4 regions of the Streptomyces polygonati genome follow, and region 2 is predicted to be linked to each of the others. Evidence: riboswitches for the same ligand, from Rfam matches in the RefSeq annotation. Region 2 holds a riboswitch; each other region holds the start of a gene.
What was found. A riboswitch is a leader RNA that binds a small molecule or an ion and turns the genes downstream of it on or off. The one in region 2 is predicted to bind S-adenosylmethionine.
Positions count from the first base shown of each region.

Region 1 (3,200 bases), on a different contig from region 2:
GGCGGACCAGGTGGCCGCGGGAGAGGCGGTGCTGGGCGGTGTGGTAGATCGTCGCGGCCATCCGGCCCAGCGCCTGGCCGTCCTGGTGGCGGTGGTGCCGCTCTCCCACGTCGACCTGGGCCATCGCGTCCAGGCCGACCAGATCCAGCGCGTCCACCAGCATGCCCAGCTCCACGCCGTAGCCGACCGGGAAGGGCAGCTGCTCCAGCAGCGAGCGGCGGGCCGCGTACTCCCCGCCCAGCGGCTGGACGAAGCCGGCCAGCCGCGGCCAGTGCAGATTCAGCAGCGGGCGCGCGACCAGCTCGGTGACCCGGCCGCCCCCGGCCGCCACCACCTCGCCGCCGGTCTCCAGCGGCCGGTCGTACATCGCCTTGACCAGGCCGATCGCGGGATCGGTGAGCAGCGGCCCGACGATGCCCGACACGAACCGGGTGTCGAACTCCCGCAGGTCCGCGTCGATGAAGCAGACGATCTCACCGCTGGTGACCAGCAGTGACCGCCACAGCACCTCACCCTTGCCGGCCACGGCCGGCAGCCGCGGCAGGATCGCGTCCCGCCGCACCACCCGCGCGCCGGCCTGCGCGGCCACCTGGGCCGTACGGTCGTCGGAGGCGGAGTCGACCACCACCAGCTCGTCCACCAGCGGGACCTCCGGCGTCATCAGGTCGCGCCGGATCGCGGCGACGATCGCGCCGACCGTCGCCTCCTCGTTCAGCGCGGGCAGCACCACGCTGATCGTGCCCCACTGACCCGCCGCGCGTTTGGCGGCCAGCAGCAGATCAAGAGGCCGGTCGTCCGCCGACCACGACCGGTGCGCCAGCCAGCGCTCCACTTCATCGAGCACGTGCGCTTCTCCCTGCCGGAGTGAAACCCGGTTGTGATGCCCGGTTGCGGTGCCCGGTGCGACTCCGTCCGACCCATCTCGCGGTACGGACGCGACGCTCGGACACGACACTTCTCAGTTACAGTCTTGAGCAACACGTACGGTCCTCGCATCCCGGGGCCGCCGTACAAGAACGACAAATGCCCGGATCACCGCGTCCGGTGCCATACCGCTCATCCAGAGGGGCAGAGGGAACGGCCCGTTGAAGCCCCGGCAACCCTCCCGCCGACCGCGAGGTCACACGGTGGGGAAGGTGCCAATTCCGTCTCGTGGCGACGTACGCCACGGGGAAGATGAGGAGAAAGGGCCTCGCCGACATGGCTGTGCAAACCGTCGCCAGCACCTACGACACCCCCTCCACCCCGCGCCCCTTCGGGCCGGCCGCGGCGCTGTCCTGCCGGGAATGCGGCACCCGCTTCCCGCTCAGCCCGATCTTCGCCTGCCAGGAATGTTTCGGCCCGCTCGAAGTGGCCTACGACCTGCCGCTGGGCGACCCCGAGGGCCTGCGCCGCCGGATCGAGGCCGGCCCTACCAGCATCTGGCGGTACGCGCCACTGCTCCCGGTGCCCGCCGACCTCGCCGACCGGCCCAATCTCAACCCGGGCTGGACCAAACTCGTCAAGGCCGACAATCTCGCCCGCGAACTGGGCATCACCGGCGGCCTGTACGTCAAGGACGACTCCGGCAACCCGACGCACTCCTTCAAGGACCGGGTCGTCGCGATCGCCCTGGAGGCCGCCCGCACCTTCGGCCTGACCACGCTGTCCTGCTCCTCCACCGGCAATCTGGCCGGCGCGGTGGGCGCCGCGGCGGCCCGCGCGGGGCTGCGCTCGTGCGTGTTCATCCCGCACGACCTGGAGGCCGGCAAGGTCGTCATGGCCGCGGTCTACGGCGGCCAACTGGTCGGCATCGAGGGCTCGTACGACGATGTGAACCGCTTCTGCTCGGAGCTGATCGGCGACCCGATCGGCGAGGGCTGGGGCTTCGTCAACGTCAACCTCCGCCCGTACTACGGCGAGGGCTCCAAGACCCTGGCCTACGAGATCGCCGAGCAGCTCGGCTGGCGGCTGCCGGACAACCTGGTCATCCCGATCGCCTCCGGCTCCCAGCTCACCAAGATCGACAAGGGCCTGCAGGAGCTGATCAAGCTCGGCCTGGTCGAGGACAAGCCCTACAAGATCTACGGCGCCCAGGCCGAGGGCTGCTCACCGGTGTCGGCGGCCTTCAAGGCCGGCCGGGACGTGGTCCGGCCGGTGAAGCCGGACACCATCGCCAAGTCGCTGGCGATCGGCAACCCGGCCGACGGGCCGTACGTCCTGGACATCACCCGGCGCACCGGCGGCGCGATCGAGGATGTCGACGACGCGCAGATCGTGGACGCGATCAAGCTGCTGGCCCGGACCGAGGGCATCTTCGGCGAGACGGCCGGCGGGGTGACCGTGGGCGTGCTGAGGAAGCTGATCGAGACCGGGCAGCTGGACCCGGCCGCCGAGACCGTCGTGCTGAACACCGGCGACGGACTGAAGACCCTGGACGCGGTGGCTCCGACCACCGGACCCACCGCCGTCATCCGCCCCACCGTTGCCGCGTTCCGAGAGGCTGGCCTCGCATGACCGCATCCGTTCGAATCCCGACCATTCTCCGTACCTACACCGGCGGCCAGGCGGAAGTGCCGGCCGAGGGCGCGACGCTGGCCGAGGTCATCACCTCGCTGGAGAGCAATCACTCCGGTATTTCGGCGCGTGTTCTCGACGACAGCGGAAAGCTCCGCCGTTTCGTGAACGTTTATGTCAACGACGACGATGTGCGTTTTTCCGAAGGGCTGGACACCGCGGTGCCGGACGGCGCCAGTGTCTCGATCATTCCCGCGGTCGCGGGCGGCTGAAACGGAACCGCCGCGTTTCTGTATGAAGCTCTGACGCGGATCTTTGGCGGACGTTGTCCGATCTTGCGCCCCGCTCACCCGCTGTGGTGGGCGGGGCGTCGCCGTGCCGGGGTGGCGCGGGGAGATAGTTGAAATGTTGTACAGTTGCCGGGGGCAAGTGAGTTGGGGCCGGCGCGGCCAGGTGCGGCGATTTATCGCCAAATTCACATGCGAATTTTCTGATTGGTCGGGTTTGTCCGGCCCGAGATGCCCCGTCTTATCGTTTTTTCCTGGGTTATTTCCGATGAGTCAGCCCCAGAATTCTCGTCCGATTGACCTGTTGCACTGGGCATCCGTGCAGATACATTCAGCCGCGGTCGACGCGTTCCGGCGCACACCTCCCAGGGCTCCCACCCGTCCACGGTAAGGGTCGCTCCGGAGGGTGAGGTCTGA
Region 1 covers NZ_JBHSBB010000013.1:206,465-209,664, forward strand. Annotated here, with positions in the region: gene ACFO3J_RS19125 (glucosyl-3-phosphoglycerate synthase) at 1-844, opposite strand, end outside; SAM riboswitch class I at 1,054-1,183, shown strand; gene thrC (threonine synthase) at 1,201-2,496, shown strand; gene ACFO3J_RS19135 (MoaD/ThiS family protein) at 2,493-2,768, shown strand.
Region 1: another riboswitch for S-adenosylmethionine. It lies ahead of thrC (threonine synthase); the one in region 2 lies ahead of ACFO3J_RS05535 (putative leader peptide).

Region 2 (3,200 bases):
AGCAGCGGCACGGTGGCCGCGACCTTGTTCTGCACCTGCTCGATCACCGCGGTGCGGTCGGCCGGATCGGTGTCGGTCTCCTCCTTCTTGATCAGCGCGAGTACGGCGGGATCGGCGTATCCGTTGTTCACCCAGCTGTTGGCCGCGTAGAAGGAGGCGAGATAGTCGTCGGCGTCCAGATAGTCGGCGTACCAGCCGAGTTGGTAGAGCGGATACAGATCGGCGACGCGGTCGGTGCCGTACTGCGCCCACTCGGTGGACTGCAGCTTGACCTTGAACAGCCCGGTGGCTTCGAGCTGGGTCTTGATCAGGGCGTACTCGTCGGCCGAGGACGAGCCGTAGTGGTCGGTGTTGTACTGCAGGCTGAGGGTGACCGGTGTGCTGACCCCGGCCGCCGACAGGACCTTGGCCGCCGCGGCCTTGTCCGGACCGCCGTGCTGGTCGCCGTAGAGCGCCTTGAGCGAAGGGGTGGCGCCGGTGATGCCGTCCGGGACGGAGGTGTACAGCGGCTGGAAGGTGTTCTTGTAGACCTGCGAGGCGAGTTGCGCCCGGTCGACGGAGTCGGCGACCGCCTGCCGGACCGCGAGCGCCTTGGCGGGGTCGGCCTGCTTGGTGGCCGAACCGTAGGGCTGGGTCTTGAAGTTGAAGACGATGAACCGGATGCCGTTGCCGGAACCGGTGTGTACGACGATCCCGCTCTTGGTGGAGAGGTCCTGCAGGTCGGTGACGGTCAGCGTGCGGTAGACCGCGTCGATGGCGCCCTGCTGCACATCGAGCTTCAAGTTGCTGGCGTCGGTGTAGTACTTCAGCTGGACGTGCGCGGTCTTCGGGGTGCCGAGCAGTCCCCGGTAGGCGCTGTTGGCGGTGAAGGAGACCAGCGAGTTCTTGTCGTAGCTGTCGACCGCGTAGGGGCCGTTCCACGGCTTGGCGGCCACCACGGCGGTGTCGTCCAGGATCTTGTCCGCGGGGAAGACCTGTTCGTCGGCGATGTAGCCGGCGTTGGTGGACAGGACTTGCGGAAATAAGGTGTCGTTGGCCGACTTGAGGGTGAAGACGACCGTGGTGGGGTCCGGGGCCGCGGTCGAGGCGAGGTTGTAGAGCAGCGAGGCCGGGCCGTTCTTGTCGGCGATCCTGAGCTGCCGGTCGAAGCTGAACTTCACGTCGGACGACGTCAGATCATGCCCGTTGGCGAATTTCAGGCCCGCCTTCAGGGTGACGGTGTACTCCTTGGGCCCGGTCAGCTCGATCGCCGAGGCGAGGTCCGGCGCCACCTCCGACGAGCCGTTCTTGGCGCTGAGCAGCGTGGCGTACACCTCGCTCTCGATCGTTCCCGATCCGGCGTCCCAGGACCCGGCCGGGTCCAGGCTGGTCACCTGGTCGGTGGTGCCGATGGTGAGGGACGCGGCCGAAGTCCCGGCGGGAGTGCCGTCGTTCTTCGCGCTGGTGCAGGCGGTCAGGGCCACCAGCGCCGCCGTGCCGAGGGACAGGGCGGCGAGGCCGTGCCGGACAGGTCTGAGCTGACGGGGCATCAGGTTCTCGTTTCCGGGTAAGGGAGGGACGCGAGCGCGCCGGGCAGGGTGCGGGGCGTCGCGACGGAGGATCACTCGGCGGGTCGGCGGCACTGCCGACCGGTCGTCACCTGGGACAGAGCGAACCGCGCACCGTCGACCGGGCGACGTGGCGGTGAGATGGGGGTGAGGGTGGGGGTGGAACGGAGTGCGGGTCCGGTCTCAGCGGACCGGGCACGGCCTCGGACACAGGGCGCTGCTCACCCGGAGCAGATCGACGTGCCGGCGCACGACATGCAGCTCGAAGGACCCGTACGGGTGGAACGTGCTGTCGGAGCATCTCTTGCGCACGTGATCACCCCCGTGTTCATCCGGCCCCGCGGGGCCTCGCGCTTACAGGACGTCGTCCTGTCGGGTCGTCACCTGGAGCACCCCACCGCGATGGAGGGTTGCCGGTCAGCAAACCAGGGTTTCACGCTGACGCTCATAACCGGGGATCACGCTAACCGCTCGACGGCATTTAGACAATGGTGCCGAGCTGGCCGGGAAGTGTCCTCGGCCCTGCCGGCGGGGGGAAAACGAAACACCCCCGCACGGGGAAAAACTGTGTCCGAGGGGGGACTTGAACCCCCACGCCCGGTAAAGGGCACTAGCACCTCAAGCTAGCGCGTCTGCCATTCCGCCACCCGGACCAGGTAGCCCGCCGCGACCCTGAAGTCGCGGTGGCAGGGACACGATACCAAGGATTGACGGCGGTCCTCACCTGGGATTCCGGCGCCCGGGCAAGGGGATCGGGCGCGGGGTGCGGGAAGGGACGGCCCGGGTCAGGAGGGGTCGGCGGGGCGCGGGCGGGCGGCGATGGCGCGGTGGTGGCGCACGACCTCGTCGATGATGAAGTTGAGGAACTTCTCGGCGAAGGCGGGATCGAGGCGCGCGTCCATGGCCAGCCGGCGCAGACGGGCGATCTGGTCCGCCTCACGGGCCGGGTCGGCGGGCGGCAGGTGGTGGGCCGCCTTGAGCTCGCCGACCTCCTGGGTGCACTTGAAGCGCTCGGCGAGAAGGTGGACGAGAGCGGCGTCAAGGTTGTCGATGCTGCCGCGCAGGGCCCGCAGCTTCTCCAGTGCCTGCTCGTCGCCCATCAAGGTGCCCTCGGCGCTCGGCTGGTCGTTCATCTCGCTCTGCCATTCTGGTGAGTCGGTGGGTACCGCTGCGCGGCCCACCTCACCCTATGACACGCTGCTGTGACGGCAGCGACCGCACAGTGAGACGACCGGGGCTGGTGAGACATGGGACGAGTCACCGAACGGCGGCGTGTACTGCGGATCAGGGACGGTGCCGCCGGGCACCGGGCGGACACGCTGGTGGCCGAGGAGCCGCTGGAAATCCGCCTGAACGGGCGTCCGTTGGCCATCACTATGCGTACTCCGGGTGATGACTTCGCACTGGCGGTCGGTTTCCTGGTGAGCGAGGGGGTGCTGGCGGCGGCCGACGAGGTGACATCGGTGGTGTACTGCGCCGGCGCGACCTCCGACGGGACGAACACGTACAACGTGGTGGATGTCACGCTGGCGCCCGGAGTGCCGATGCCGGACATCACACTGGAGCGCAACGTCTACACCACCTCCTCCTGCGGGCTGTGCGGCAAGGCCAGCCTGGACGCGGTGCGCACCGCCACCCGGCTGCCGATCGCCG
Region 2 covers NZ_JBHSBB010000006.1:24,376-27,575, forward strand. Annotated here, with positions in the region: gene ACFO3J_RS05530 (ABC transporter substrate-binding protein) at 1-1,529, opposite strand, end outside; gene ACFO3J_RS05535 (putative leader peptide) at 1,731-1,859, opposite strand; SAM riboswitch class IV at 1,893-2,000, opposite strand; tRNA gene ACFO3J_RS05540 (tRNA-Leu) at 2,116-2,200, opposite strand; gene ACFO3J_RS05545 (chorismate mutase) at 2,333-2,680, opposite strand; gene fdhD (formate dehydrogenase accessory sulfurtransferase FdhD) at 2,795-3,200, shown strand, end outside.

Region 3 (3,200 bases), on a different contig from region 2:
CGATCGTGCTCATCAAGACGTCTGTCGACCGGATCCCGGAGATCGCGGAGTCCATCGCCGCGCTCGACAACGTCAGCGAGGTCTACTCGGTGACCGGCAACTACGATCTCGTCGCGCTGGTCCGGGTGGGCCGGCACGACGATCTGGCGGACATCATCCCGGGGCGCATCAGCAAGATCCCGGGGGTGCAGGTCACCGATACGCACGTCGCTTTCCGGACGTATTCGCAGCACGACCTGGAGGCGGCGTTCGCCATCGGGCTGGACGCGTAACGCCGGACGGGCCGAAGCCCGGTCGACCTCGACTTGTCGAGCCCGTCCGGCGATTGAGGACGGGACGTCAGCGCGCCCCCGGACACCTGTCAGTCGCGGGCCGGGACGCAGCGGCCGTTCTCAGTGCGGTAGTTCCAGCGGGCGCCGTCCTGGACGAGCGTGGTGACGGCCGCGAGGAAGCGGGCGATGTGCTCGTCGGGGGTGCCGGCGCCGAAGCTGACCCGGATCGCGTTGAGGGACCGCTCGCCCGGGGCCGCGTCGGGGGCGCCGCATTCGCCGGGCTCGTCGGGCTCGCTGTCCAGCAGCGTACGGACCAGCGGGTGGGCGCAGAAGAGGCCGTCGCGGACGCCGATGCCGTACTCGGCGGAGAGCGCCGCCGCGAAGTGGGAGCTGTTCCAGCCCTGGACGACGAAGGACAGGACGCCGACCCGGGCCGAGTCGGCGCCGAAGAGGGACAGCACCCGGACCTCGGGCAGCGCCGCCAGCCCCTCGCGCAGCTCGGCCAGCAACTGCCGCTCGCGGGCGACGAGTCGGTCGAAGCCGGCCTCGGACAGGGCGCGGCAGGCCGAGGCGATGGCGTAGGCGCCGATGACGTTGGGCGATCCCGCCTCGTGCCGGGCGGCGACCGCTTCGTGCCACACCACGTCGAGGCCGCCGTCGGCCGTGCGGGTCACCTTGCGGGTGGCGCCGCCGCCGGCCAGATACGGTTCGGCCTCGCGCAGCCAGTCCGGGCGGCCGGCCAGCACTCCGGCGCCGAAGGGCGCGTAGAGCTTGTGGCCGGAGAAGGCCACCCAGTCGACGTCGAGCGCGGCGATGTCCACCGCGTGGTGCGGGACGAGTTGGGCCGCGTCCAGCACGATCCGGGCGCCGTGCCGGTGGGCGGCGGCGGCCAGCTTGCGCACCGGCCAGATCTCCCCGGTGACATTGGACGCCCCGGTGACGCACACCAGCTTCGGGCCCTTGGGCGCGCCGTGCAGGGCCACGTCGAGCTGGGCGACGGCCTGCTCGGGGGTGCGGGGGGCGGGCAGCCAGGTGACCCGGGCGTCCTCACCGCGGGCCCAGGGCAGCAGGGAGGCGTGGTGCTCGGTCTCGAAGACGAAGATCTGGGTGCCGGCCGGCAGCGCGGCGGCCAGCAGATTGAGCGAATCGGTGGTGGAGCGGGTGAAGATGACTTCGTCGTCGGGTCGACAGCCGAGGAATTCGGCGACGGTCGCCCGGCTCTGCTCGAACAGGTCGGTGGACAGCTGCGACAGATAGCCGGCGCCGCGGTGCACGCTGCCGTAGTACGGGGCGTAGGCGGCCACGTCGTCCCACACCCGCTGGAGGGCGGGCGCGCTGGCGGCGTAGTCCAGGGCCGCGTATGTCACCTCGCCGCCGGTGACCAGCGGGACGCTCACGTCCCGTCCCAGTACCGGCAGCGGCGTACGGACCTCGCGGTCGGCGGCGGTGGCAGGGCTGAACACGGTCATGACAGAGCTCCCCAAGTCCGGCTTGCTGCGAGCCTTGCTTGCTCACAGCCTGGTCCTCACCCGGGGCACCCCACCTCGGACGGAGGGTTGCCGGACAGCGAGCCGGGGCCTTAACGCTGTCACTCGTGACCTGAAAGGGATTCTGCCATATGCCGCTGAACGCGCAAGGCGCCGTCCAGCAATCGGACGGCGCCTGCCTTTCGGCCTGGTGACGGGGAGCGCGGGGGTGGCGGCGGTCAGGCGTGGCTGGCCCTGGCCCAGCGGTCCAGGACGGCGGCGGCGGCGCCCGAGTCGATGGACCGCGCGGCCTCCAGCAGACCGGCGGAGATCCGCTCTTCGAGCGTCCCCTCGCCGGGGGACAGCGCCACCAGCGCGGCGGCCGAGTTGAGCAGCACCGCGTCCCGTACCGGACCCTGCTCACCGGCCAGCAGCCGCCGGGCCACATCGGCGTTGTGGGCGGCGTCACCGCCGCGCAGCGCCGCCACCGGCACCAGGTCGAGGCCCACATCGCGCGGGTCGAAGGACGTCGGCTCGACCTTGCCGTCGCGCACCACCCATACGTGGGAGGTGGCGGTGGTGGTCAGCTCGTCCAGGCCGTCGTCGCCGCGGAACACCAGCGCGGAGGAGCCGCGTTCGGCGAGCACGCCGGCCATGATCGGTGCCATCCGCAGGTCGGCCACTCCGGTGGCCTGGGCGCGGACCCGGGCCGGGTTGGTCAGCGGGCCGAGGAAGTTGAAGGTGGTGGCCACTCCCAACTCGGCGCGGGCGGTGGCCACATGGCGCAGCGCCGGGTGGAACTTCACCGCGAAGCAGAAGGTGATGCCGGCCTCGGCGGCCACTTCCACGACGCGCTGCGGGGTCAGTTCCAGATTGACGCCGAGCTTCTCCAGTACGTCGGAGGCGCCGCTGGCCGAGGAGGCGGCCCGGTTGCCGTGCTTGACGACCTTGGCACCGGTTCCGGCCACCACTATCGCGGCCATGGTGGAGATGTTGACGGTCCTGGCGAGGTCGCCGCCGGTGCCGACGATGTCGACGGTGCGGCCGGGCACCTCGATGAGGTTGGCGTGCTCGTACATCGTCCGGACCATGCCGGCGACCTCTTCGACGGTCTCGCCCTTGGCCCGCAGCGCGATCGCGAACCCGGCGATCTGCACGTCGGAGGCTTCGCCGCGCATGATCCGGTCCATCGCCCAGGCGGTGTCGTCCCCGCTCAGGTCGCGGCCGGCCAGCAGCGAGGTCAGTACGTCGGGCCAGGACCGCGGACTCATGCTGGTGCCTCCGGCGGGGTTCACGTCGCTCATGGTCACGCTCCTGGAAAGGGGTCGCCCTCTGGCAGGATCCAGCCTATCGGCGTCCCGCCTGCGCTCGCGGCCCCTGTCGCGCGGTTCCCCGCGCCCCTGTTGGATGCCGCCGACGGCACGATCGAGCCCCAAAGGGGCGCGGGGAACCGCGCGCGCAA
Region 3 covers NZ_JBHSBB010000003.1:63,952-67,151, reverse strand. Annotated here, with positions in the region: gene ACFO3J_RS02285 (Lrp/AsnC family transcriptional regulator) at 1-272, shown strand, start outside; gene ACFO3J_RS02280 (aminotransferase class V-fold PLP-dependent enzyme) at 362-1,741, opposite strand; SAM riboswitch class IV at 1,755-1,872, opposite strand; gene trpD (anthranilate phosphoribosyltransferase) at 1,978-3,042, opposite strand.
Region 3: another riboswitch for S-adenosylmethionine. It lies ahead of ACFO3J_RS02280 (aminotransferase class V-fold PLP-dependent enzyme); the one in region 2 lies ahead of ACFO3J_RS05535 (putative leader peptide).

Region 4 (3,200 bases), on a different contig from region 2:
ATCATGGTCATCCCGCTGTCGGCGAGATCCTTCATCACCGCGAGGACCTCACCGACCAGCTCCGGGTCGAGTGCGCTGGTGGGCTCGTCGAACAGCAGCAGTTCCGGTTCCATCGCCAGCGCGCGGGCGATGGCGACGCGCTGCTGCTGGCCGCCGGACAGCTGCCGGGGGTAGGAGCCCTCCCGGCCGGCCAGGCCGACCCGCTCCAGCAGTTCGCGGGCCCTGGCGGCGGCCTGTTTGCGCGGCACGCCGTGCACCGCGATCGGCGCCTCGACGATGTTGTCCAGGACGGTGAGGTGCGGGAAGAGGTTGAACTGCTGGAAGACCATGCCGACCCGGGCGCGCTGCCGGGTGATGGCGCGGTTCCCCAGTTCGTGCAGCCGGCCGTTCCGGTAGCGGTAACCGATGATCCCGCCGCCCACCTGGACGAAGCCGGCGTCCGGCCGCTCCAGGTGGTTGATGGTGCGCAGCAGGGTGGACTTGCCCGATCCGGAGGGGCCGAGCAGGACGGTGACCTCGCCGAGGCGGATGTCGAGATCGACACCGTCCAGCACCAGGTGCGTGCCGAAGCTCTTGCGCAGTCCCCTGATCCGTACCAGGGGCTCGGTGGTCTCCTCGGTCATGACAGCCCCGCCAGTTCCTTGCCGGTCCGGCCGAGCAGCGGCACATTGCCCCGGAAGAGCTGCCAGAAGCCCTTGCCGCCGCCGCGGTTGGTCCCCCGGGCGTAGTAGCGCTCGACGAAGAACTGCCCGATGGACAGCAGTGTGGTGAGGATGATGTACCAGAGTGTCGCCACCAGCAGCAGCGGGATGATCAGGTAGTTCTGGTTGTAGATCAGCTGCGAGGAGTAGAGCAGGTCCTGCACCGCGATGACGCTGACGATCGAGGTCGCCTTGAGCATCCCGATCAGCAGATTGCCCGAGGCCGGCACGATGGCCGGCATCGCCTGCGGCAGCACGATCTTGCGGAAGATCCGCACGCTGCCGAGGCCGAGCGCCTGGGCGGCCTCGGTCTGGCCGTGGTCGACGGACAGGATGCCGCCCCGGACGATCTCCGAGGAGAAGGCCGCGACATCCAGGCTGAGTCCGACGTACGCGGCGAGGATGCCGCTGAACAGATGCGCGGTCCGCACCGTGACGAAGGCGTGCCCGAACGGGATGCCGAGCGACAACTGGGGGTACAGCGAGGCGAGTTCGTACCAGAAGAGCAGCTGCACCAGCGGCGGGACGGAGCGGAGCAGCCAGACGAAGGCGAAGCTCAGCGAACTGAGGACCGGGTTGCGCGACAGCCGCATCGCGGCGACGCCGATCCCGAGCAGATAGCCGGTGGCCATCACCGCGGCGGTGAGCCAGAGCGTCAGCTCCAGCCCGTGCACGATCGACCCGTTCAGGAAGTAGTCGCCGACGGTGCCCCACTGGAACCGCTTGTTGGTCAGCACCGTGTTGACCAGCATCGCGAGGAGCACCAGCACGGCGAGGGCGGAGACCCACTGGCCGGGGTGGCGCAGCCGGACCAGCTTCGCGGCCAGCAGTTGCTCGTCGCTGGGGCGGCCGGGGGCAGCCGGTGGGGGCCCCTCGGGCGTCGGGGGCGGTGGTTCCGGCGCGGTGGAGGTGCGCGCGGAGATGTCAGGGCTGCTCATGGCGGTGTGCTTTCCGTCCCATGGGAGCGCGGCACCGCGCCGTGGACGGCGGCGTGGTGACGTGCGGGGTGGGGGCGTGGCCGGACGACGGGAGACGTGCGGTAACTCGGCGCCGGTTACGGCGCGGGCACGGTCAACAGACCGGGGATATCCCCGGACACAGTGCGCTGCTCACCCGGAGCAGGTCGACGTGGCGCCGGGCCACCATGAGCTGGGCGAACCCGCGCGGACCTGACGTGCCGCCGTTGCCGGAGCGTCGTACCTGCATGCGGATCACCTCGCCATCCCCGGGCCCCAGCGGGCCTCGCGCTTGCGGGACGTGTCCGTCCCGCCGGGTTGTCACCTGGAGCACCCCACCGCGTCGGGGGGTCGCTGGTCAGCCGGCCAGGGCTTGAGGCTGACGCTCATAACCAGGATTCACGCTAACCGCTCAGTGAGCTTTGGGCAATGCCCTGCATTCCGACGGGCGTTCGGTGACGGCGGCTTCACCAGCGGTGAACGGCCCCCGACGGGTGGGCGGGCGGACCGGTGGCACGCGGGGAGGGCGGCCGGAAGGAGGAGGGAACTACGTGGCCGGGCAGCGAAGTTGATGTGGGAAACTGTTGCCAGCCAGTCGCAGGTGGGGGGCGCCGCGGCGGCAGTCGAGAGGAGCGCAGCGTGACGCAGAACGGCTTCCGCGCCGAGGAGATCGATACCAGCAGGCCGCATCCCGCGCGGATCTACGACTACCTGCTGGGCGGCAAGGACAATTACGAGGTCGACCGCGAGGCCGGCAACCAGCTCGCCTTCGCCGCGCCCGAGGTGCGGATCGGTGTGCGGGCCAACCGCGCCTTCCTGCAGCGCGCGGTCCGGTATGTGATCGGCAGCGGCGTCCGGCAGATCCTCGACGTCGGCACCGGGCTGCCCACCTCGCCGAACGTGCACGAGATAGCCCAGGAAGTGGCGCCGGACGTACGCATCGCCTACGTCGACAACGACCCGATCGTGAACACCTACGCCAACGCGCTCCTCAGCCCGTCCGGCGCCACCAGCATCGTGCTCGCCGATCTGCGCGACCCGCGGGCCATCGTGGACCACCCCGAGGTCCGCCGGGTCATCGACTTCGGCGAGCCGGTCGCCCTGCTCCTCGTCGCCATCCTGCACTTCCTGACCGAGGCGGAGCGGCCCGAGCAGGTCGTCGCCACGCTGCGCGACGCGCTGCCGGCCGGCAGCTTCCTGGTGCTCTCGCACGCCACCGGCGACTTCGCCGACCGCACCGAGGCCCAGGCGGTCTACAAAAACGCCACCGCCACCTTGAACCTGCGCTCCCACGCCCAGATCGAGCGGTTCTTCGACGGCTTCGAACTGCTGGAACCCGGCCTGGCCCAGGTCCCCTTCTGGCGCCCCGACACCCAACCGCCCGCCCGTTCCCGCGAGATCGGCTTCTACGGCGGCGTGGCCCGCAAGACCGGCTGACCCCGCAGCGCGCCGTTCCGGGACGGGAGGCAGATGAACGAGGGAATCATCAGGATCGGTCCGGCCGGCGATCCGCCCGGCGCACAGCCTCCCGAGGACGAGATCG
Region 4 covers NZ_JBHSBB010000018.1:9,268-12,467, forward strand. Annotated here, with positions in the region: gene ACFO3J_RS25320 (amino acid ABC transporter ATP-binding protein) at 1-623, opposite strand, end outside; gene ACFO3J_RS25325 (amino acid ABC transporter permease) at 620-1,639, opposite strand; gene ACFO3J_RS25330 (putative leader peptide) at 1,773-1,907, opposite strand; SAM riboswitch class IV at 1,941-2,051, opposite strand; gene ACFO3J_RS25335 (SAM-dependent methyltransferase) at 2,297-3,094, shown strand; gene ACFO3J_RS25340 (hypothetical protein) at 3,128-3,200, shown strand, end outside.
Region 4: another riboswitch for S-adenosylmethionine. It lies ahead of ACFO3J_RS25330 (putative leader peptide); the one in region 2 lies ahead of ACFO3J_RS05535 (putative leader peptide).